Magnetospirillum sp. XM-1: one gene and its partner. The protein of the gene in region 2 interacts with the protein of the main gene of each other region in a pairwise test. Links are inferred from orthologs where the notes say so. Each region holds a gene or a part of one and is shown on either strand. Other genes may lie near its edges. The genes, in order: rplA and thrS.

Evidence for each region.
Region 1: the proteins of thrS (region 2) and rplA interact in binary tests that used the Escherichia coli proteins (3 or more experiments, as listed by UniProt). The link is inferred for Magnetospirillum sp. XM-1 from one-to-one orthologs.

The regions. Positions count from the first base shown.
Region 1 is NZ_LN997848.1:2,085,092-2,088,144, reverse strand. The notes cover bases 197-3,053. They hold rplA (50S ribosomal protein L1), read right to left. Parts: upstream 2,043-3,053; coding sequence 1,350-2,042; downstream 197-1,349. Other genes in these bases: nusG (transcription termination/antitermination protein NusG), read right to left, coding at 2,629-3,053; rplK (50S ribosomal protein L11), read right to left, coding at 2,047-2,478; rplJ (50S ribosomal protein L10), read right to left, coding at 521-1,036; rplL (50S ribosomal protein L7/L12), read right to left, coding at 197-471. In the rest of the region: more of rplL, read right to left, coding at 97-196. UniProt on the Escherichia coli protein: One of the primary rRNA binding proteins, it binds very close to the 3'-end of the 23S rRNA. Forms part of the L1 stalk. It is often not seen in high-resolution crystal structures, but can be seen in cryo_EM and 3D reconstruction models.
Region 2 is NZ_LN997848.1:1,225,626-1,242,586, reverse strand. The notes cover bases 1-2,943. They hold thrS (threonine--tRNA ligase), read right to left. Parts: upstream 2,459-2,943; coding sequence 542-2,458; downstream 1-541. Other genes in these bases: XM1_RS05905 (glycosyltransferase family 9 protein), read right to left, coding at 2,523-2,943; infC (translation initiation factor IF-3), read right to left, coding at 1-439. Also shown: more of XM1_RS05905, read right to left, coding at 2,944-3,392; XM1_RS05900 (glycosyltransferase family 4 protein), read right to left, coding at 3,452-4,657; XM1_RS05895 (alpha/beta hydrolase), read left to right, coding at 4,674-5,468; XM1_RS05890 (hypothetical protein), read left to right, coding at 5,537-5,947; XM1_RS05885 (hypothetical protein), read right to left, coding at 5,948-6,169; XM1_RS05880 (SpoIIE family protein phosphatase), read left to right, coding at 6,315-7,997; XM1_RS05875 (STAS domain-containing protein), read left to right, coding at 7,994-8,323; XM1_RS05870 (ABC transporter permease), read left to right, coding at 8,328-9,143; XM1_RS05865 (ABC transporter ATP-binding protein), read left to right, coding at 9,143-9,973; XM1_RS05860 (MlaD family protein), read left to right, coding at 9,970-10,932; XM1_RS05855 (ABC-type transport auxiliary lipoprotein family protein), read left to right, coding at 10,938-11,537; XM1_RS05850 (class I SAM-dependent RNA methyltransferase), read left to right, coding at 11,534-12,850; XM1_RS05845 (histidine phosphotransferase family protein), read left to right, coding at 12,914-13,528; XM1_RS05840 (chemotaxis protein CheW), read left to right, coding at 13,699-16,371; XM1_RS05835 (chemotaxis protein CheW), read left to right, coding at 16,368-16,853; XM1_RS05830 (PleD family two-component system response regulator), read left to right, coding at 16,939-16,961. UniProt on the Escherichia coli protein: Catalyzes the attachment of threonine to tRNA(Thr) in a two-step reaction: L-threonine is first activated by ATP to form Thr-AMP and then transferred to the acceptor end of tRNA(Thr). The rate-limiting step is amino acid activation in the presence of tRNA.

The DNA of each region.
Region 1 (3,053 bases), 850 kb from region 2 along the record:
TTTTGACCACCCTTACGGGGTGATCGGTAAAGCGCCAGAAGGCCGGGATACGGCAAACCCGCATCCCGGCCCCTGGATAAACACCAGAAGGCGTTCTTACTTGACCTGCACCTTGGCGCCGGCCTCTTCCAGAACCTTCTTGATCTTCTCGGCTTCGTCCTTGGCCACGCCTTCCTTGACGGGCTTCGGAGCGGCCTCGACCAGATCCTTGGCTTCCTTCAGGCCCAGGCCGGTGATGGCGCGGACTTCCTTGATGACGTTGATCTTCTTCTCGCCGGCGTCGGCGAGGATCACGTCGAACTCGGTCTTCTCTTCGGCAGCCGGGGCAGCGGCACCGGCGGCAACGGCGGCGACGGCCACCGGAGCGGCGGCGGAAACGCCCCACTTCTCTTCCAGCATCTTCGAGAGCTCGGCGGCCTCGAGAACGGTCAGGGCGGACAGGTCGTCAACCAGCTTGGCAAGATCAGCCATTTAAAACACTCCTAGTAAAAGCTTGAAGCTTGGGATTGGTTCAAAAATCTCACGCGGCGTCCTTGTCCGCCTTGGCCTTCAGGACGCGGGCCAACTGGCCTGCGGGCGCCTGAAGAACGCCGGCGATACGGGTGGCCGGGGTCGAAATCATGCCGAGCAGCTTGGCACGCAGTTCGTCGAGCGACGGCAGCGTGGCGAGCGCCTTGACGCCGTCCACGTCCAGACGATTCGGGCCCAGCGATCCACCGAGGATCTTGAGCTTGTCGTTCGTCTTGGCGTAGTCGGCGACGACCTTGGCGGCGGCGACCGGATCGCGCGAAACGGCGATGGCGGTCGGCCCGACGAACAGGTCGGCGATGGACTCGAACTCGGTACCCACAAGGGCGAGCTTGGTGAGACGATTCTTGGTCACCTTGAAGGTGGCGCCAGCCGCACGCATCTTCCCGCGCAGATCAGTCATCTCGGCGACCGTCAGACCCGAATAATGGGTGACGACCACCAGCCCGACGTCTCCGAGCGTTCCCTGCAGCGAGCCGACCCACTCTGTCTTTTGTGTCCGGTCCACTTTCGTCTCCAAACATAGAGCCGAAACGTCCCCGCCATCATGGCGGCTGGTTCCGGTCCATTGCCCATGGCCTGGTCGGGTGGCGAACCACCCGGCAAGGCCGGTGGCCTGTCCCAGAAGCTTCAAGCCGTGCCGATCCCCCCGAAAAGGGAACCGGAAGCGTTCTTTGACCTCTGTCTGCGCAGGCGGGGAACCCCTTCAAGCCCCTTTGACGGGGCACCTACGGTCTCGGACAGGTTGGAAGTCCCCTTAAAGGGAACTTCCGCCTTCTCCCCTTCCCTCTCGGGTCGGGGAAACCTTTTGTCCCCCGGCCTTAGGCCAGGGTGGCGACGTCGAGCTTGACGCCCGGGCCCATGGTCGAGCTGATGGACACCTTCTTGAGGTAGGTGCCCTTGGCGCCCTGGGGCTTCGCCTTGTTGATGGCATCGACGAACGCCTTGACGTTCTCGGCCAGCTTCTCTTCCGAGAACGAGGCCTTGCCGATGCCGGCGTGAACGATACCGGCCTTCTCGACGCGGAACTGGACCTGACCGGCCTTGGCGGCGCGGACGGCCTCGGCCACGTTGACGGTCACGGTGCCCAGCTTCGGGTTGGGCATCAGGCCGCGCGGGCCCAGCACCTTACCGAGACGGCCCACCAGACCCATCAGGTCGGGAGTGGCGATGACGCGGTCGAAATCCATGTTGCCGGCATTGCAGGACTCGAACAGATCCTGCTCGCCGACGATGTCGGCGCCGGCCTTGCGGGCCTCCTCGGCCTTGTCGCCCTTGGCGAACACGGCGACGCGCACGGTCTTGCCGGTGCCGTGGGGCAGCTCGACCACGCCGCGGACCATCTGGTCGGCGTGACGGGGATCGACGCCGAGGTTCAGCGCGATCTCGATGGTCTCGTCGAACTTGGCGACGGCACGGGTCTTGATGGCCTTCACCGCATCGGCGAGGCTGTAGAACTTGTCGCGGTCGATATCGGCATAGGCCGACTTCAGGCGCTTTCCTTCGCGAGCCATGTGCTTACTCCACCACCTTGAGGCCCATGGAACGGGCGGAACCGACGATCATCGTGGACGCGGCCTCGACGTCGTTGGCGTTGAGATCGGCCATCTTCTTCTCGGCGATCTCACGGATCTGAGCCATGGTCACTTCGCCGACCGTGCCGCCCTTGCCGGGGGTGGTCGAGCCCTTGGACACCGCGGCGGCCTTCTTCAGGAAGTAGCTGACCGGCGGGGTCTTGGTCACGAAGGTGAAGGTACGGTCGGAATAGGCGGTGATCACCACCGGAATCGGCATGCCGGGCTCCAGAGTCTGAGTCTGGGCGTTGAAGGCCTTGCAGAATTCCATGATGTTCAGGCCGCGCTGACCCAGCGCGGGACCGATCGGCGGCGAGGGATTCGCCTTGCCGGCCGGGACTTGGAGCTTAACGTAGCCCACGATCTTCTTTGCCATGTCACAATCCTCTCTCTGTCACCAGAGTTGGCGGTACGGCGTTGGCGCGCCTCCCGCCCTCCAAACCGCGTCCGGACATCCGGATGCGGAAAACAAAAAGCACCGGTGCCGCCCGCGCCTGTCCGGCGGGGCGGCTTCCGGTCACGTCCCTCAGATCTTTTCGACCTGAGAGTATTCCAGTTCGACCGGGGTGGAGCGACCGAAGATCGACACCGCCACCTTGAGGCGGGCCTTCTCCTCGTCGACTTCCTCGACCAGGCCGTTGAACGAGGTGAAGGGGCCGTCCGAGACCCGCACCTGCTCTCCCACCTCGAAGGTGATGGAGGGCTTGGGGCGCTCGACGCCTTCCTGCACCTGCTTGATGATGCGCTCGGCTTCCCGCTCGGTGATCGGCACGGGGCGGCCCTTGCCGCCCAGGAAGCCGGTGACCTTGGGTGTATTCTTGACCAGGTGCCAGGTGTCGTCGGTGAGATCCATCTTCACCAGGACATAGCCCGGGAAGAACTTGCGCTCGGCGTTCACCTTGGCGCCACGGCGCACCTCGACCACTTCCTCGGTCGGCACCAGAACCTGCT
Region 2 (16,961 bases):
CGCGCACCTTCTCCAGCACCTTCATGCCCAGGTCCTGGTGAGCCAGTTCGCGGCCGCGGAAACGCAGGGTGACCTTCACCTTGTCGCCTTCCTCGAGGAACTTGCGCATGCTCCGCATCTTCACGTCGTAATCGTGATCGTCGATGTTCGGGCGGAGCTTGATCTCCTTGACCTCGATCACCTTCTGCTTCTTGCGGGCGGCGTTCTTCTTCTTCTGGTCCTCGTACTTGAACTTTCCGAAGTCCAGAATCTTGCAGACCGGCGGCTCGGCGTTGGGCGAGACCTCGACCAAGTCGAGACCGGCATCCTCGGCCATCTGCAGACCCTCGCGCAGGGTCACGACTCCGATCATTTCTCCGTCGGCGCCCACCAAGCGGATGGAACGCACATCGATCTCGCGGTTGACGCGCGGCCCATCGTTCTTGGGCGGCGTCTGCATCGGGGGCCTAGCTATAGAACAATCTCCATCGTTTCGAGTACACCAACGGGCCCGGGTGCGGATTTCGCGGGCCGGGCCGTCGGTTCCAAGGGGTTCGCCCCGTCACGCGGGCGGGGTCGCCTCTGCGCCGAGTGTAGCGATAGCCTGCTCCAGCGCAACAATTTCTTGGTTCTGGCTGCCCAGACGGCGGATCGCCACCTGGCGGCTTTCGGCCTCGCGCTTGCCGACCACCAGCATCACCGGCACCTTGGCCACCGAATGTTCGCGGACCTTGTAGTTGATCTTCTCGTTGCGCAAGTCCAACTCGACCCGAAGGCCGGCGGCCTTGAGACTAGCCTCGACCTCGCGGGCGAAATCGTCGGCTTCCGACACGATGGTGGCGACCACCACCTGGGTGGGAGCCAGCCACAGGGGGAAGCGCCCGGCGAAATTCTCGATCAGGATGCCGAGGAAGCGCTCGAACGAGCCCAGGATGGCCCGGTGCAGCATGACCGGGCGCTTCTTGGTGCCGTCCTCGGCCACGTAAGCCGCGTCCAGACGCTCGGGCAGCACGAAGTCCACCTGCAGCGTGCCGCACTGCCAGTCGCGGCCGATGGCGTCACGCAGCACGAATTCCAGCTTGGGGCCGTAGAAGGCACCCTCGCCGGGATTGAGCGTGGTCTCCAGGCCGGCGGCCTTGGAGGCCTCCAGCAGCGCACCCTCGGCCTTGTCCCAGGTCTCGTCCGAGCCGGCCCGCTTGGCCGGGCGGTCCGAGAACTTGACCCGCACGTCGGTGAAGCCGAAATCGGTGTAGACCTCCTTCAGCAGCTGGCAGAAGGCGATGGTCTCCGAGGTGATCTGGTCCTCGGTGCAGAAGATGTGGGCGTCGTCCTGGGTGAAGGCGCGCACCCGCATGATGCCGTGCAGCGCGCCCGACGGTTCATAGCGGTGGCACGAGCCGAACTCGGCCATGCGCAGCGGCAGGTCGCGGTAGCTCTTGATGCCCTGGCGGAAGATCTGCACGTGGCAGGGGCAGTTCATGGGCTTGACCGCCAGATGGCGCTCGTCCTGGGTCCGGATGGTAAACATGGACTCGGAGAACTTGTCGGCGTGGCCCGAGGCCTCCCACAGGGAGAAGTCCACCAGCTGCGGGGTCTTCACTTCCTCGTAGTTGTTGGCTTCCAGGCGGCGGCGCATATAGGCCTCGACGGCCCGGTAGAGCGTCCAGCCCTTCTTGTGCCAGAACACCGAACCGGCGGCCTCTTCCTGCTGGTGGAACAGCTCCATCTCGCGGCCCAGGCGGCGGTGGTCGCGCTTTTCCGCTTCCTCCAGCATGTGGAGATAGCCGTCCAGGTCCTTCTTGTCGAACCAGGCGGTGCCGTAGATGCGCTGCAGCATCTCGTTGCGGGAATCGCCGCGCCAATAGGCGCCGGCCAGCTTCATCAGCTTGAAGGCCTTGCCCAGCTTGGCGGTGCTGGGAAGATGCGGGCCGCGGCACAGATCGATGAAATTGCCCTGGCGGTAAAGGCCGATCTTCTGGTCGGCGGGGATCGAGGCGATGATCTCCGCCTTGTACTTCTCGCCGGCATCCTCGAAGAACTTCACCGCCGCGTCGCGGTCCCATTCCTCGCGGGTGATGGCCTCGTCGCGGTCGACGATCTCGGCCATGCGCTGCTCGATCTTGGCCAGATCGTCGGGGGTGAAGGGGGTGGGGCGGGCGAAGTCGTAGTAGAAGCCGTTCTCAATAGACGGGCCGATGGTGACCTGGGTCTCGGGATACAGCTCCTTCACCGCCTCGGCCATGACGTGGGCGGCGTCGTGGCGCAGCAGCTCCAGCGCGTCCTGGCCGCTTTTGGCGGTGATGATGGAGAGGTTCACGTCGCGATCGATCAGCGTGAGGAGATCCTTCATCTCGCCGTCGATAGTGATGGCCAGCGCCGCCTTGGCCAGACCGGGGCCGATATCCTTTGCCACGTCCAGACCCGTCACCGGGTGATCGAATTGGCGAACCTTGCCGTCGGGCAGGGTGATGGCGACCATGACACTCTCTTTCACGCGTGGGAACAAATCAGGGGGAGGGAGTCTAAGGAGAAACGCACCTAAGTCAAGGCGCGGGCAACATCCCATCCAGCGCCGCCTCCACCTCTGTTTCGCCCAGCTCGGCCAGCGACGGGCGGCGCAGCACGGTGACGTTGCCCCTGGGCGCGCACAGGCTGGGGTCGGACTCGTGGGAGAACAGCACCACCGAGGGACAGCCGCCGGCGGCGATCAGATGCATGGGGCCGGTGTCGTTGCCCAAGGCCGCCTCGGCGCGGCGCGCCAGGGCGATGATGTCGGGTAGTCCGGTGCGCCCGCCCAGGTCCACCGCCTGGGGACAGGCGGCGGTGATGACTTCGATCTCGGCCCGCTCCTTATTCGTGCCCAGCAGGACGGGCGTGAAGCCCCGTTCCACCAGCCAGCAGGCCGATCGGGCGAAACGCTCCACCGGCCAGCGCTTGGCGGGACGGTGGGGGGCGCCGCCCGGCACCAGCAGCACGAAGCGACCGGGGATGTCGAAGCGGCCCGGCACGGCCTCGGCCCAGGCGAGGTCGGGGGGCGGCACTTTATTGATGCCGGCCATGGCCAGTTGCTCGCGCTGGCGCTCGATGGTGTGCATGAAATCCCGCTGGGGGTTGGCATGGGGATGCGAGCAGCCCTTGGCGATGCCCGACCATTCCACCCCTTTGCCCAGCAAACGGAAATACCAGGACGAGCGGTCCGAGGTCTGCAGGTCGTAGACCCGCTCGAAATGCCCGCCGCGCAGGCGGCCGGCCAGGGCCAGCACCTTGTCGAGGCGCCACAGCGGCGGCTTGTCGTCCAGCCAGACCTCGTCGAACCACGGGCAGGCGCCGGCCAGCTCGGCAAAGGGTCTGGTGGTGAGCAGGGTGATGTGGGCGGACGGGTGATATGCCCGGATGGCGGCGAAGGGCCCCATGGCCTGGACGAAATCGCCGAGCGCGCCGAGTTTGATGACGAGAATTTTTGGCGAAGCGCTCACGATTCCCCGGAAGCGATCGGAACCGGGTCCATGCCCAGCACCTCGCGATAGACGTCGAGCGTGCTGGCGCACATGCTCTCCTTCGAGAACTTCGAGCGCACGAAATCCATGGCGTCCTTGGCCATCAGGTCGCGCTCCTCGGCCGACAGCGCCAGGAAGCGGTCGAGCGCCTGGGCCAAGGCAGCGGCGTCGCCCGGCGCGGTCAGCCAGCCGGTCCGGCCGGGCAGCACAGTCTCGTCGGTGGCGCCGTGGGCGGTGGCAATCACCGGACGGCCCATGGCCTGGCCCTCGACGGCGATGCGGCCGAAGGCTTCCGGGTCGGTGGAGGCCGACACCACCACGTCGGTCAGCATGTAGGCGGCGGGCATGTCGCTGCACTCGTCGGCCAGATGGACCACGTCGGTGAGGTCGCGGCGCTTGATCAGCTCCACCAGTTCCTCGCGGTAGCCGGTGCGGCCCTGGTCCGAGCCCACCAGCAGACAGCGCACGTCGTGGCGGCCCAAGAGGGCCAGGGCCTCGATCAGCACCGCCTGTCCCTTCCAGCGGGTCAGGCGGCCGGGCAGCATGATGACCTGATAGCCGTCGGGCAGGCGCCACTTCTGGGCCAGCTGGATGATGCGCTCGGGGCTGACGCGGGCGGGGTCGAAACGGGTCATGTCGATGCCGCGATGGACCACGCGGACCCGGTCCGCCTCCAGGCCGTAGATGCGGCGCGCATGCTCGGCGATGAAGTCCGAGATGGCGATCACCCGCTCGCCCCTGGTCATCACGGCGTTGTACTTCTGCTTCAACCCGAACCAGCCGAGATTGTAGGTGCCGTGGAAGGTGGTGACGTAATGGGCGCCGGTGGCCTGGGCGGCGATCCAGGCGCTCCAGGCCGGCGCGCGCGAGCGGGCGTGGACGATGTCCACCTGATGGGTGGCAATCAGATCGGCCAGCTTCAGCGCGTTGGAACGGATGGTCAGGGGATTCTTCGAGGCCAGCGGCAGGGTGATGTGAATCGCCCCGGCGCGGGTCAGCTCGCGCACCATGGGGCCGCCCTCGGAGGCGACGATGGCCGTCCACCCGGCTTCGGCCAGGGCCACGGCCATGTCCACGGTGCCGCGCTCCACCCCTCCGGTCACCAGGGCGGGCAGCACCTGCAACACGACCGGTTGACGAACGGCCGGGGATGGCGCTTCGATGGGGGCAACGTGATCCATGGGTTTTCCGAAAGCGATGACAGTGAACTCGAAAAACGGGCAAAACCCGGCGGGCGGCGGGATACTAACACGCCCCGACGGCGCGACAATCGCTTACCGCAGGCTGGAAGGCAAGACTCCCGGCGTGGTGTTCCTGCACGGCTACCATTCCGACATGGAAGGGACCAAGGCCCTGGCGCTGGAGGAGATGTGCCGCGGCCAAGGCCGCGCCTTCCTTCGCTTCGATTATTACGGCCATGGCAAATCCTCGGGCGACGTCCTCTTCGGCACCGTCGGGCGCTGGGCGGCCGACGCGGTGGCGGTGATCCGGGACCTGACCGAGGGGCCGCAGGTCCTGGTGGGCTCCAGCCTGGGCGGCTGGGTCTCCCTGCTCGCCGCGCTGGAGCTGCGCGACCGGGTGGCCGGAATCGTGGGCGTGGCCGCCGCCCCCGACTTCACCGAGGACCTGATGTGGCAGGACTTCACCTTCGAGCAGCGCCGCACCCTGATGGAAACCGGCGAGCTGGAACTGCCCAATTGCTACGAGCCGGACAATCCCTGGCGCGTCCACCGCTCGCTGATCGAGGACGGGCGCAATCACCTGCTGCTGCGCGACCTGATCCAGTTGCACTGCCCGGTCCGGCTGATTCAGGGGCAGAAGGACGCCGACGTGCCCTGGCAGACCGCCCTGCGCCTCGCCGACTGCCTGGCCTCGGAACAGGTGGAGGTCATCCTGGTCAAGGACGGCGACCACCGGCTGTCGCGCGATGGCGATCTGATCCGCCTGACCAGCGTCGTGGCGGCCATGCTGGGCGCCACCCAAGAGTCCTAGGGTGAAAACCCTAGTTCCGTTCCAATGCAATCCCGGCTAGGATTCGGTCAGGCTGTATCGGAATTTCCATGAGATTGCCTGTCATCCTTGCCGCGGCGCTGGCCCTGGGGGGCTGCTCCCTGGTCACACCGGACCGCACCCCCGAGGAAGCGCGCGCCAACGCCGACCGCAAGGTCAGCCTGCGCACCAGCGTGAGCCCCTCCAACGCCTGCCCCAAGGTGGCGCGCATGCTGTCGTGGTGCGCGCGCGGCCCCAACTATCATTACCGCTGCAACATCACCGCCAATGGCAGCCGCGCCGAGCTGGTGGGCGAGCTGGAGGCGGTGTTCCGCACCGAGACCTTCCTGGTGGTGGACTTCACGCGCAAGGGCAACGACACCGAGGTCGCCATCTCTCAGCGCGACAGCGTGCTGGTCTACGACTACCCGCCGCTGATCGAAAAGCACCTGGCCGGCAGCCTGGATTGCCGGCCGCCGTGATCAGGCCTTGCGCCTGACGAAATTGTCGGGATCGAGCAGCATGTCGGCGGCCACCGTCATGGTGCGGCCGCTGCCCCGGTCGATCAGGCGGACATGGCGGGGAATGTCGGGGTAGTCGAAGACCCGCTCCACCGTCCAATCGCTGCCATACGTACCAAGCTTGTGAAAAACGTCGCCGGGCTCGATCGTCGGACCGCCCTTGCCTCGCGAAAACAACATCATCAGCCCCAACTCGGCCTTCCCGTCCCGCCCTCCCTTTACACGGGCAGAACGGGGAAAGTCGAGCCCCGCGTGCATATTTTTTTGAATAGGCGGCGGCTTCATCTATCCGTTTGGCCGTTTCCCGAGTCCTTGGCATGATAGGGCCATGCCGAGCCCGCTTCCCGAGACCGAATCCGCCAGCCATCTCGACCTGATCGTCGAGATGACCGGTGATTTCGTCCAGTCCCACGACGTCGAGGCCACGCTGCACCTGGGCCTGGAGCGCATCGCCAAGCGGCTGGGCGCCGAGGCCGCCTCGCTGTTCCTGGTCGACGAGGACACGGGCGAGTTGGTGTGCCGCGCCAATATCGGACCGGTGGACGTCAGGGGCCTCAGGCTGTCGCCGGGAACCGGCATCGTCGGGCGCACCATCGACCTCGGCGTGCCGCAACTGGTGAAGGACACCAGGCGCGACCCCGACTTCGCACGGTCCATCGACGCCGCCACCGGCTTCGAGACCCGCTCCATCCTGTGCGCCCCCATGTCGGCGCGGGGCCAGCGGCTCGGCGCCATCGAGCTGTTCAACAAGGTCAGCGGCGATGCCTTCACCCAGACGGATTCGCGGCTGCTGCAGGCGCTGGCCGCCAGTTCGGCCCTGGCCCTGATCAACGCCCGGCTGGTGGCCGACATGGCCGAGCAGCAGAGCCTGAAGCGCGAGCTGGAACTGGCCGCCGAGATCCAGCGGGCCATGCTGCCCGGCGAATTGCCCGGCGATTCCCCCATCCACGGCATCAATCTGGCCGCCAGCGGCGTGTCGGGCGATTTCTACGAGATCATGCCGCTGGCCGACGGGCGCATCGCGTTTGCCATCGGCGACGTGGCGGGCAAGGGCATGAAGGCCTCGCTGCTGATGGCCAAGACCGCCAGCCTGTTCCGCTGCCTCGTCAAGCGCGAGGCGGGCCCAGGCGCCGTGCTGGCCGCCATCAATTCCGAGATGCTGGAAACCCGCATGCCCGGCATGTTCGTCACCATGGCCGCCGGCGTGTTCGATCCGGCCATGGGCCGGGTGACCCTGGCCATCGCCGGGCACGAGCCGCCGCTGCTGCTGAAGGACGGCATCTTCACCCCCATCGAGGGCGACATGCCGCCGCTGGGCATCGCCGTCGAGCTGTTCGCCGACGGCTGCCCGGAAAGCGTGGTCGATCTGGACGGCGGCTGCCTCTACCTCTTCACCGACGGGCTGACCGAGGCCCGCTCGCGCCATGACGGCATGCTGGAGAACGAGGGCGCCCGCGCGCTGCTCCAGAGTTTTGCCGACCTGCCGGCCGGTCTGCGCCTGGACTCGGTGGTGCGCTCGCTCGACGACAGCGGCTCGCTCAGGGACGACATCACCCTGGTGGTGATCGAGGACCGCCGCGAGCGTCCGCCCATATCCGAAACCGCCGAATTCGAACGCCGCTACCCCGCCCGTCCCGACGAGCTGTCCTCCATCCGCGCCGCGGTGGGCGGCGCGGCCCGCGCCATGGGCTGCGGCGAATCCATGGTGGGCGACGTGGTCCTGGCGGTGGACGAAGCCTGCCAGAACATCATCCGCCACGCCTATCGCGGTACGGATGGCGACATCGTGGTTCACCTGAATCGCGACAATGATCGACTGGTCATACGACTTATGGATTTCGCTCCGGCCGTGGATGTGGCTAAAATCCAACCCAGGCCGCTGGACGAGGTGCGGCCGGGGGGATTGGGCACCCACCTGATGCGCTCGATCATGGATCACGTCGATTTCCTGGCCCCGCCGCCCGGAATCGGCAACCTGTTGCAAATGGTCAAACGGATCGACCCGACATGAAGCTGGAACATCGTGCCATCGGAACCGCCGCCATCGTGGCCCTGTCGGGCGAGGTGGACCTGCGCCACTCGCCCGCGCTGCGCAAGGCGCTGATGGAACTGATGCTGGACAAGCGCCCGCTGGTGGTGGCCGATCTTTCGGCGGTGGAATATATCGACAGCTCCGGCATCGCCGGGCTGGTCGAGGCCTACCAGATGGCGCGTAAGAACGGCACGCGCTTCGTGCTGGCCGCCATCAGCGACCCGGTCCGCCGGGTGCTGCAGCTGGCCCGCCTGGACCGCGTCTTCGCCATCGCCGACACGCTTGAGGGGGCCTTGGAGGGATGACCCGGTGAGCACGGACGCCGAACCCAGGGGATTCATCGGTTTTCTCGACCGGCTGGGACGCCGGACGATGGACGGAATCGCCGAATTCGGCTTCGGCGCCTCGCTGGTGGGCGAATGCCTTTACTGGCTGGGCATGGGGGGAAAGCGCCGCCAGCCCGTCCGCCTCACCCCCATCGTGGCCCAGGCCATGGAGATCGGCATCGGGGCGCTGCCCATCGTCACCGTGCTGTCGGCCACCATCGGCATCATGCTGGCCATCCAGGGCATCTACACGCTGCGACTGTTCGGAGCCGAATCCCGGGTGTCCATCGGCGTCGCCATGAGTGTGGTGCGCGAGTTCGGCCCGCTGATCACCGGCATCTTGGTGGCGGGGCGTTCCGGCTCGGCGCTGGCGGCAAGGCTGGGCACCATGCGCATCAACCAGGAGATCGACGCGCTCACCGTCATGGGCATCTCGCCGGTGCGCTTCCTGGTGGTGCCGCCGCTGCTGGCCATGCTGGTGATGCTGCCGGCGCTCACCCTGTGGTCCGATCTGGTCGGGCTGTTCGCTGCTGGCCTCTACATCGCGCCGCAGCTGGGCAGCTCTATCGGCGCCTATGTGGACGAGATGACCGATCTGGTGCGGCTCAACGACGTCTGGCACGGCTTAGGCAAAAGCGCCATCTTCGCCGTGCTGATCACCGTGGTCGGCGTGGTCAACGGCGCCTCGGTCACCGGCGGCGCCGAAGGAGTGGGACGCATGACCACCCGCTCGGTGGTCCACGCCATCTCGGCCATCGTCATCACCGACATGATCTTCGTCTTCATGGTGACACGCTGATGGGCAGTCCCACCCCCCACAGCATCGAGGTCTCCAACCTCGCCACCCATTACGGCAACCGCCAGATCCTGCACGACGTGTCGCTTTCCGTGGCCAAGGGCGAGATCATGGTGATCATGGGCGGCTCGGGCTCGGGCAAGACCACGCTGCTCAACCACCTGCTGGGGCTGAAGAAGCCCAGCTCCGGCACGGTGCGCATCCTGGGCCACGACATCGCCAAGCTGTCGCCAGTGGCGCTGCAGCGGCTGCGCACCCGCACCGGGGTGGCGTTTCAGTCGGGCGCGCTGTTCAGCTCCATGAGCGTCGGCGACAACATCGCGCTGCCCTTGCGCGAGCACACCCAGCTGGACGAGACCACCATCGGCATCATGACCCGGCTCAAGCTCGAGGTGGTCAGCCTGGCCGGGTTCGAGCACCTGAAGCCCGCCGAGCTGTCGGGCGGCATGATCAAGCGCGCCGCCCTGGCACGCGCCATCGTCATGGACCCCGAACTGCTGTTCTGCGACGAGCCCTCGGCCGGGCTGGACCCGGTGGTGGCGTCGTCCATCGACGACCTGATCCTGCGCCTGCGCGACGCCATGGGCATGAGCATCGTGGTGGTGACCCACGATCTCGATTCCACCTTCAAGATCGCCGACCGCATCTGCGTGCTGGACAAGGGCCATGTGCTGGCGCTCGACACCGTCGACGCCATCCGCGCCAGTTCCGACCCGCGCATCCAGAACCTGCTGAACCGCCGCACCGAGGAAGCCGAGCCCGATGCGGATTCCTATCTGCGCCGCCTGATCGGCGGCCCCGCCCACCCAACCGACCGGACCCTGCGCCCATGAAGGATTCCCGTATCAACTACGTGATGGTGGGCGGCTTCGTGCTGGCCATGCTGGTGTCGCTTGTGGTGGTCGTAGTCGTGCTCACGGGCCGGACCGGATCAACCCAGTCGTACTACACCCGGCTCGCCAACGTGGCCGGCATCAAGTACGGCACCAAGGTCACCTACGAAGGCTTCCCGGTGGGGCAGGTGGAGAAGATCTCCCCCCTGGTCGAGGGCAACACCACCGCCTTCCGCCTGGAGGTCTCGGTGGCCAACGACTGGCGCATCCCCAAGGATTCCCAGGCCCGCGTCGCCGCGTCGGGCCTGCTGGCGGCGGCGACGCTGGACATCAAGGGCGGCGTCTCGCCCGAGATGCTGCCCCCCGGCTCGGATATCCCGTCGGGCCCCGCCGCCAACATCTTCGCCGCCATGAACGACATGGCCGGCCAGATCACCGACCTCAACCAGACCGCCCTGAAGCCGCTGCTGTTCAGCCTGAACCAGCAGGTGGGATCGCTGGGCACCATCCTCGAGCGCCACGCCCCCGAACTGATGGCCAACCTGCTGGCGGTGGCCCAGGACCTGGCCGCCAAGACGCCCAGGATCACCGCCGACGTGGAGAAGATGACCGGCACCCTGTCGGGCAAGGTGATCACCGACGCCAACGCCGATCGCATCAGGGAGACTCTGGACAACGCCGCCAAGCTGTCGGCCGGGCTGCAGGACAGCCGCAAGAAGGTGGACGCCATGCTGACCAGCCTGGACAAGTCGGTCACCGGCAACCAGGACAACATCGACCAGAGCCTGAAGGACCTGCGCCATACCCTGCAGGCGGTGTCGCGCTCCATCGATTCGGTCACCTACAACCTGGACAGCACCACCCGGAACCTGAACGAGTTCTCGCGCCAGATCAGGGACAATCCCGGCGTGCTGATCGGCGGCAACAAACGGGGCGAGGACGGCCCGGGACGGAAATGAAGACCATGCGCATAATCATCTCCGCCGCCTTCGCGGCCCTCTTCCTCGCCGCCTGCGCCGGCCCCGCCGCGCCGCCGGATTCTTTCTACCGCATCGAGCCCGGCGCGCCCGCCCAGCGCTTCGCCAAACCCGCCCTGCCCGGCGTGCTGGAGGTCAACCGGCTGGCCGCCGACGGCGTGGTGGCCGAACGCGCCCTGGCCTTCGCCCGCGACGGCGCGCTGGCCCATTACAAATACGACTTCTGGAGCGAGCCGCCGGGCATGCTGCTGCAGGACCGCCTAGCCCACTATCTGGCCGAGTCCGGGCTGGCCGACCGGGTGGTGACGCCGGAATTGCGGGTTCTGTCCGATTGGGTGCTGCGCGGCAAGGTGCGTCGCTTCGAGCAGGTCGCCGGCGCCTCCCAGGTCGCCGTCGAGCTGGAACTGGCGGTGGTCAGCGCCCGCGACGGGCGCCTCGTGCTGCTTCAGACCTACGAGACCCGCGTAGCGACGCCCACCGAGCGGGTCGAGGACGCCGCCCGCGCCATGGAAAAGGGAGTGGCCGAGATCTTCGCCCGCTTCCTGGCCGATCTGGGCCGGGCCGATCTGGGCCGCGCTCCCAAATGAGAAAGCCCCGCCGCGCCCCGCCGCGTTCCGGCCGGACGTCCCCCGCCCCGCGCACCGTCGAACTGAGCATCGAACAGGTGGGAGCGCGCGGCGACGGCATCGCCCGCCTGGACGCGGAGACGGTGTTCGTTCCCTTCACGGTGGCCGGCGACAAGGTGCTGGCCCGGGTCGAGGGCAAGCGGGGCGACGGCCTGACCGCCGCCCTGATCGAGGTCACCGAGCCCGGCCCCGGCCGCGTCGCCCCACCCTGCGCCCATTACGGCCGCTGCGGCGGCTGCTCGCTCCAGCATCTGGACGACGCCCTTTACGCCGAGTGGAAGCGCGAGTTGCTGATCACCCAACTGGCCCGCCAGGGTCTTGCCGATGCCCCGGTGCAGCCGCTGATGCGCATTCCGCCCGCCTCGCGGCGGCGCGCCGACTTCACCTTCACCCGCGCCAAGGGCGGCATCCTGCTGGGCTTCAACGGCAGGGCCAGCCATACCGTCATCGACATCGAGCGCTGCCCGCTGCTCGACCCCGCCTTAGGGGACGCCCTGCCCGGCCTGCGCCGCATGCTGGCCGGCATCGCCGTGGAGGGCGGCGGCGAGATGATCGTCACCCTGACCGAAGGCGGCCTGGACGTGCTGGTGGAAGCGCCCGCCCGCCTCGACCTGTTCGAGCGCGAGGCCCTGGCGGCGGCGGCGGAATCCCTGGACCTCGCCCGCCTGCACTGGCGCAGGCCGGGCAGCGGCTTCGTCGAGCCCATCGCCCGGCGTCGCCCGGCCCTGGTGCGGTTCGGCGGCATCGCGGTCGAACCCGCCCCCGGCGCCTTCCTGCAGCCGACCCGCGGCGGCGAGCTGGCCATCGCCGAAGCCATCCTGGCCGCCATCCCGGGGGGCGTGCCGGTGGCCGACCTTTATGCCGGCTGCGGCAGCTTCAGCCTGCCGCTGGCCCAGCGCGGACCGGTTCGCGCCGTGGAAGGCGAGCAGGGGCCGGTGGCGGCGCTGGACGCCGCCGCCCGGGCCGCGAAACTGCCGCTCACCACCGAGGTGCGCGACCTGGCGCGCCGCCCCCTGGCGGCCCATGAGCTGAAAGCCTTCCGCGCCGTGGTGCTGGACCCGCCGCGGGCCGGCGCAGCCGCCCAGGCCGCCGAGTTGGCCCGCCCCTCGGCCGGAGGACCTTCGACCATCGCCATGGTGTCCTGCAATCCCGCCACCCTGGCCCGCGATCTGCGCACCCTTTGCGATGGCGGCTGGCGCATCGAAGGAATCTCTCCCATCGACCAGTTCCCCTGGTCCGCTCATCTGGAAGCGGTGGCGACCCTTCGGTTATGACGTATTGACTGTGCCTATAGTATGACTATGTACTGTAGGTGAAATCCCGGATGCTGCCTTCCCATGAATGACTTTCCCGATACCAAGCTGTCAGAACTGCTCTGCGCCCGCCTGTGCCACGATCTGGCCAGCCCGCTGGGCGCGGCGGCGGCCGGCCTGGAATTGCTCGAGGATGGCAGCGACCCGGAAACCCTGGGTCTGGTTTCGGCCAGCATGGGGGCGGCCACCGCCCGACTGAAATTCCTGCGCGCCACCTTGGGGCCGGCCAACGACCTGCCCCATGCCCCCAAGGCGCTGGGCGACCTGGTCCGCGCCTACTTAAGCGGCGCGGTGGCCGGCGGCATCGCGCTGGACTGGGCCAGCGAACGCCCCGAGATCGACGGCGAAACCGCCCGGCTGCTGCTTAATCTGGTGCTGATCGCCCGCGACGCCCTGCCGCGCGGCGGGCGGATCAATGCCCGGTGCGGGCAGAGCGGCGACGGCTCGGCCGGATTGCGGATCGACGCCGTGGGCGAAGGCCTCGGCCTGTCGGCCGAAGCCCGGCTGGTGCTGGTCGACGGCGCGCCGCCCTCGGGCCCCCGCGGAGCACAGGCGTGGTTCGCGCTTCACCTCGCCAGGGCCAAGGGCCTGAAAATCCGTTTGGATCCAAGGCCTGGGGAGATTTCCATCATGGCCTGACAGGGATCGTGGAAAAAATCGTTTCGCAAGCGGATTTACCCTGGTCTGGGTTCTTCTAAAGACCTCCTCGCCGTGCTATTAGTCGGCATGGCCTGTCCAGTTCGGATAGGGGGAGAGGTGGTTTTGGTGCCGCGCGCGAGTGCTGAAACAGGACCGTACTGGAGTCGATCATGGATGATCTCCTCAGTGAATTTCTGACTGAGACATCGGAAAGTCTTTCCGTTCTCGACGTTGCCCTGGTGAATCTGGAGCAGAATCCCAACGACCCTCAGATTCTGGGCAACATCTTCCGTCTGGTCCACACCATCAAGGGCACCTGCGGCTTCCTGGGACTGCCGCGCCTTGAGCATGTGGCCCACGCCGGCGAGAACGTGCTGGGCAAGTTCCGTGACGGCGAGCTGGAGGTCACCCCCGACGCCGTGACCCTGATCCTGCAGTCCATCGACCGCATCAAGCTGATCCTGGGCCATCTTGAACAGAACGAGTGCGAGCCCGAGGGCAGCGACGCCGACCTGATCGAGCGTCTCAACGCCATGGCCGAGGGCCGGTCCGTCGGCGCGCCGTCCGCGCCGCCGCCGCCGTCGCCGCCCATGCCCACCTTCGAGCCGGTGGCCGCCGCGCCCGAGCCCGCCGCCGCCGCGCCGGCCCCCGAGCCGGAGCCCGAGCCCGAGCCGGAACCCGAGCCCGAGCCGGTCAAGGCCAGCGTCCCCGCGACCGCCGCCCAGCCGCCGGCCGTGGCCGCCGCCGCCGCGCCGCCGGTCCCGGCGGGCGAGGCCAAGGAATCCGCCGTCGCCGCCCAGACCATCCGCGTCAACGTGGAACTGCTGGAAAACCTGATGACCCTGGTGTCCGAGTTGGTGCTGACCCGCAACCAGCTGCTCCAGATGGTCCGCGGCAAGGACGACAGCGAGTTCGCCACCCCGTTGCAGCGCTTGAGCCACATCACCACCGACCTCCAGGAAGGTGTGATGAAGACCCGCATGCAGCCCATCGGCAACGCCTGGGCCAAGCTGCCGCGCATCGTCCGCGACCTCGCGGTCGAAATGAACAAGAAGATCGACCTCCAGATGCTCGGCGCCGAGACCGAGCTGGACCGTCAGGTCCTCGAGCTGATCAAAGACCCGCTGACCCACATGGTGCGCAACTCGGCCGACCACGGCCTGGAGGGCACCGAGGAGCGCAAGAAGGTCGGCAAGCCGGAAATCGGCAAGATCGTCCTGAACGCCTTCCACGAGGGCGGCCACATCATCATCGAGATCTCCGACGACGGACGCGGCCTCAACCTGGACCGCATCAAGCAGAAGGCCATCCAGAACGGCCTGGCGTCGGAATCCGAGCTGGAGGCGCTGACGCCCCAGCAGATCTACCAGTTCATCTTCAAGGCCGGCTTCTCCACCGCCGAGAAGGTCACCAGCGTGTCGGGCCGCGGCGTCGGCATGGACGTGGTGCGCACCAACATCGAGAAGATCGGCGGCACCGTCGAGTTGAAGAGCCAGCCCGGCAAGGGATCAAGCTTCGTCATCAAGATCCCGCTGACCCTGGCCATCGTCTCGGCCCTGATCGTCGAATGCGCCGTCGAGCGCTTCGCCATCCCGCAGATCAGCGTGCTGGAACTGGTGCGCGTGACGGCCAATTCCGAGCACGGCATCGAGATGATCAACAACGCGCCGGTTCTGCGCCTGCGTGATCGCCTGCTGCCCCTGGTCTCGCTCAAGCGCCTGCTCAAGCTGGCCGAGAACGAGGAAGAGCAGCAGGAAACCTTCATCGTCGTCACCCAGGTGGGCACCTACACCTTCGGCATCATCGTCGACCGGGTGTTCGACACCGAGGAAATCGTGGTCAAGCCGGTGGCTCCCATCCTGCGCCACATCTCCATGTTCTCGGGCAACACCATCCTGGGCGACGGTTCGGTGATCATGATCCTCGACCCCAACGGCATCGCCGGCGCCACCGGCGAATCCGGCATGATGGGCGCCGGCACCCGCGACGCCGAGGCCCAGACCATCCGCGAGAGCCACGCCGACCGCAAGACCTCGCTGCTGGTGTTCCGCGCCGGCGGCGACGACCTCAAGGCGGTGCCGCTGGCCCTGGTGGCGCGCCTCGAGGAGATCGAGGTGGGCGACATCGAGCACAGCCACGGCAAGCCCATGGTCCAGTACCGTGGCCACCTGATGCCGCTGATCGCCATCGACGGCATCATGAATTTCCGCGACGAGGGTCGCCAGCCGGTGCTGGTGTTCTCGGACAAGGACCACACCATGGGCCTGGTGGTCGACGAGATCGTCGACATCGTCGAGGACACCCTGAAGGTGGAACTGTCCGCCGACAATCCCGGCGTCATCGGCACCGCCGTCATCGCCGGCAAGGCCACCACCATCATCGACGCCGGCTACTACCTGCCGCAGGCGTTCGGCGACTGGTTCGGCCGCAACGACAAGGAATTCGGCAGCAACGAATACCATCAGCCGCGCGTGCTGCTGGTGGACGACTCGCCGTTCTTCCGCAACCTGCTGACGCCTCTGCTGTCGGTCGCCGGCTACGAGGTGATCTCGGTGGACGGCGCCGACAAGGCCCTGGCGCTCCGCGAGCGCGGCGACGAGTTCGACGCCATCATCAGCGACATCGAAATGCCCGGCATGAGCGGCTTCGAATTCGCCCAGGCGGTGCGCGCCGACGGTCGCTGGGGCACCATCCCCATGGTCGCCCTGTCGTCGCACGCCACCGAAAAGGACTTCGAACGCGGCCGTCAGGTGGGCTTCAACGACTACATCGCCAAGTTCGACCGCGATGCCCTGTTGCAGACCCTGGCCACGACCATCGCAGCCTCTAAAGGTGCCGCATGAATCAGTTAGTCCCCGCTGGTAAGCGCCCTGGAACGGAGCTGGCCGCTCCCGAGACCCAGGACTTCGTGACCATGTTCATCGAGGGTCAGCTGTTCGGCATTCCCGTGCTGACCGTCCAGGACGTGCTGGGCCCGCAGAAGATCACCCGCATTCCCCTGGCGCCCCGCGAGGTTGCGGGCAGCCTCAACCTGCGCGGCCGCATCGTCACCGCCATCGACGTCCGGCTCCGCCTCGGCCTGAAGAAGCGGGCCGAGGACAAGAAGGGCATGAGCGTGGTCGTCGACATGGGCGGCGAGCTCTACTCCCTGATGGTCGACCAGGTGGGCGAGGTTCTGTCGCTGCCGGCGGCCAAGTTCGAACGCAATCCGCCGACGCTGGATCCCCATTGGCGGGATTTCTCCATCGGCATCTACCGCCTGGACGATAAGCTGCTCGTGGTGCTCGACGTCGGCAAGCTGCTGGATTTCACGCGGAACGAATAGTATAGGCATGGGGTAAGGGACCACGAAGGGGTGGCACTCCCGCTCAGGGAACAAGACCGCCCCTCCATCGGAGGCAAGCTTGGGAATGAAGTCCTGTCTGATCGTTGA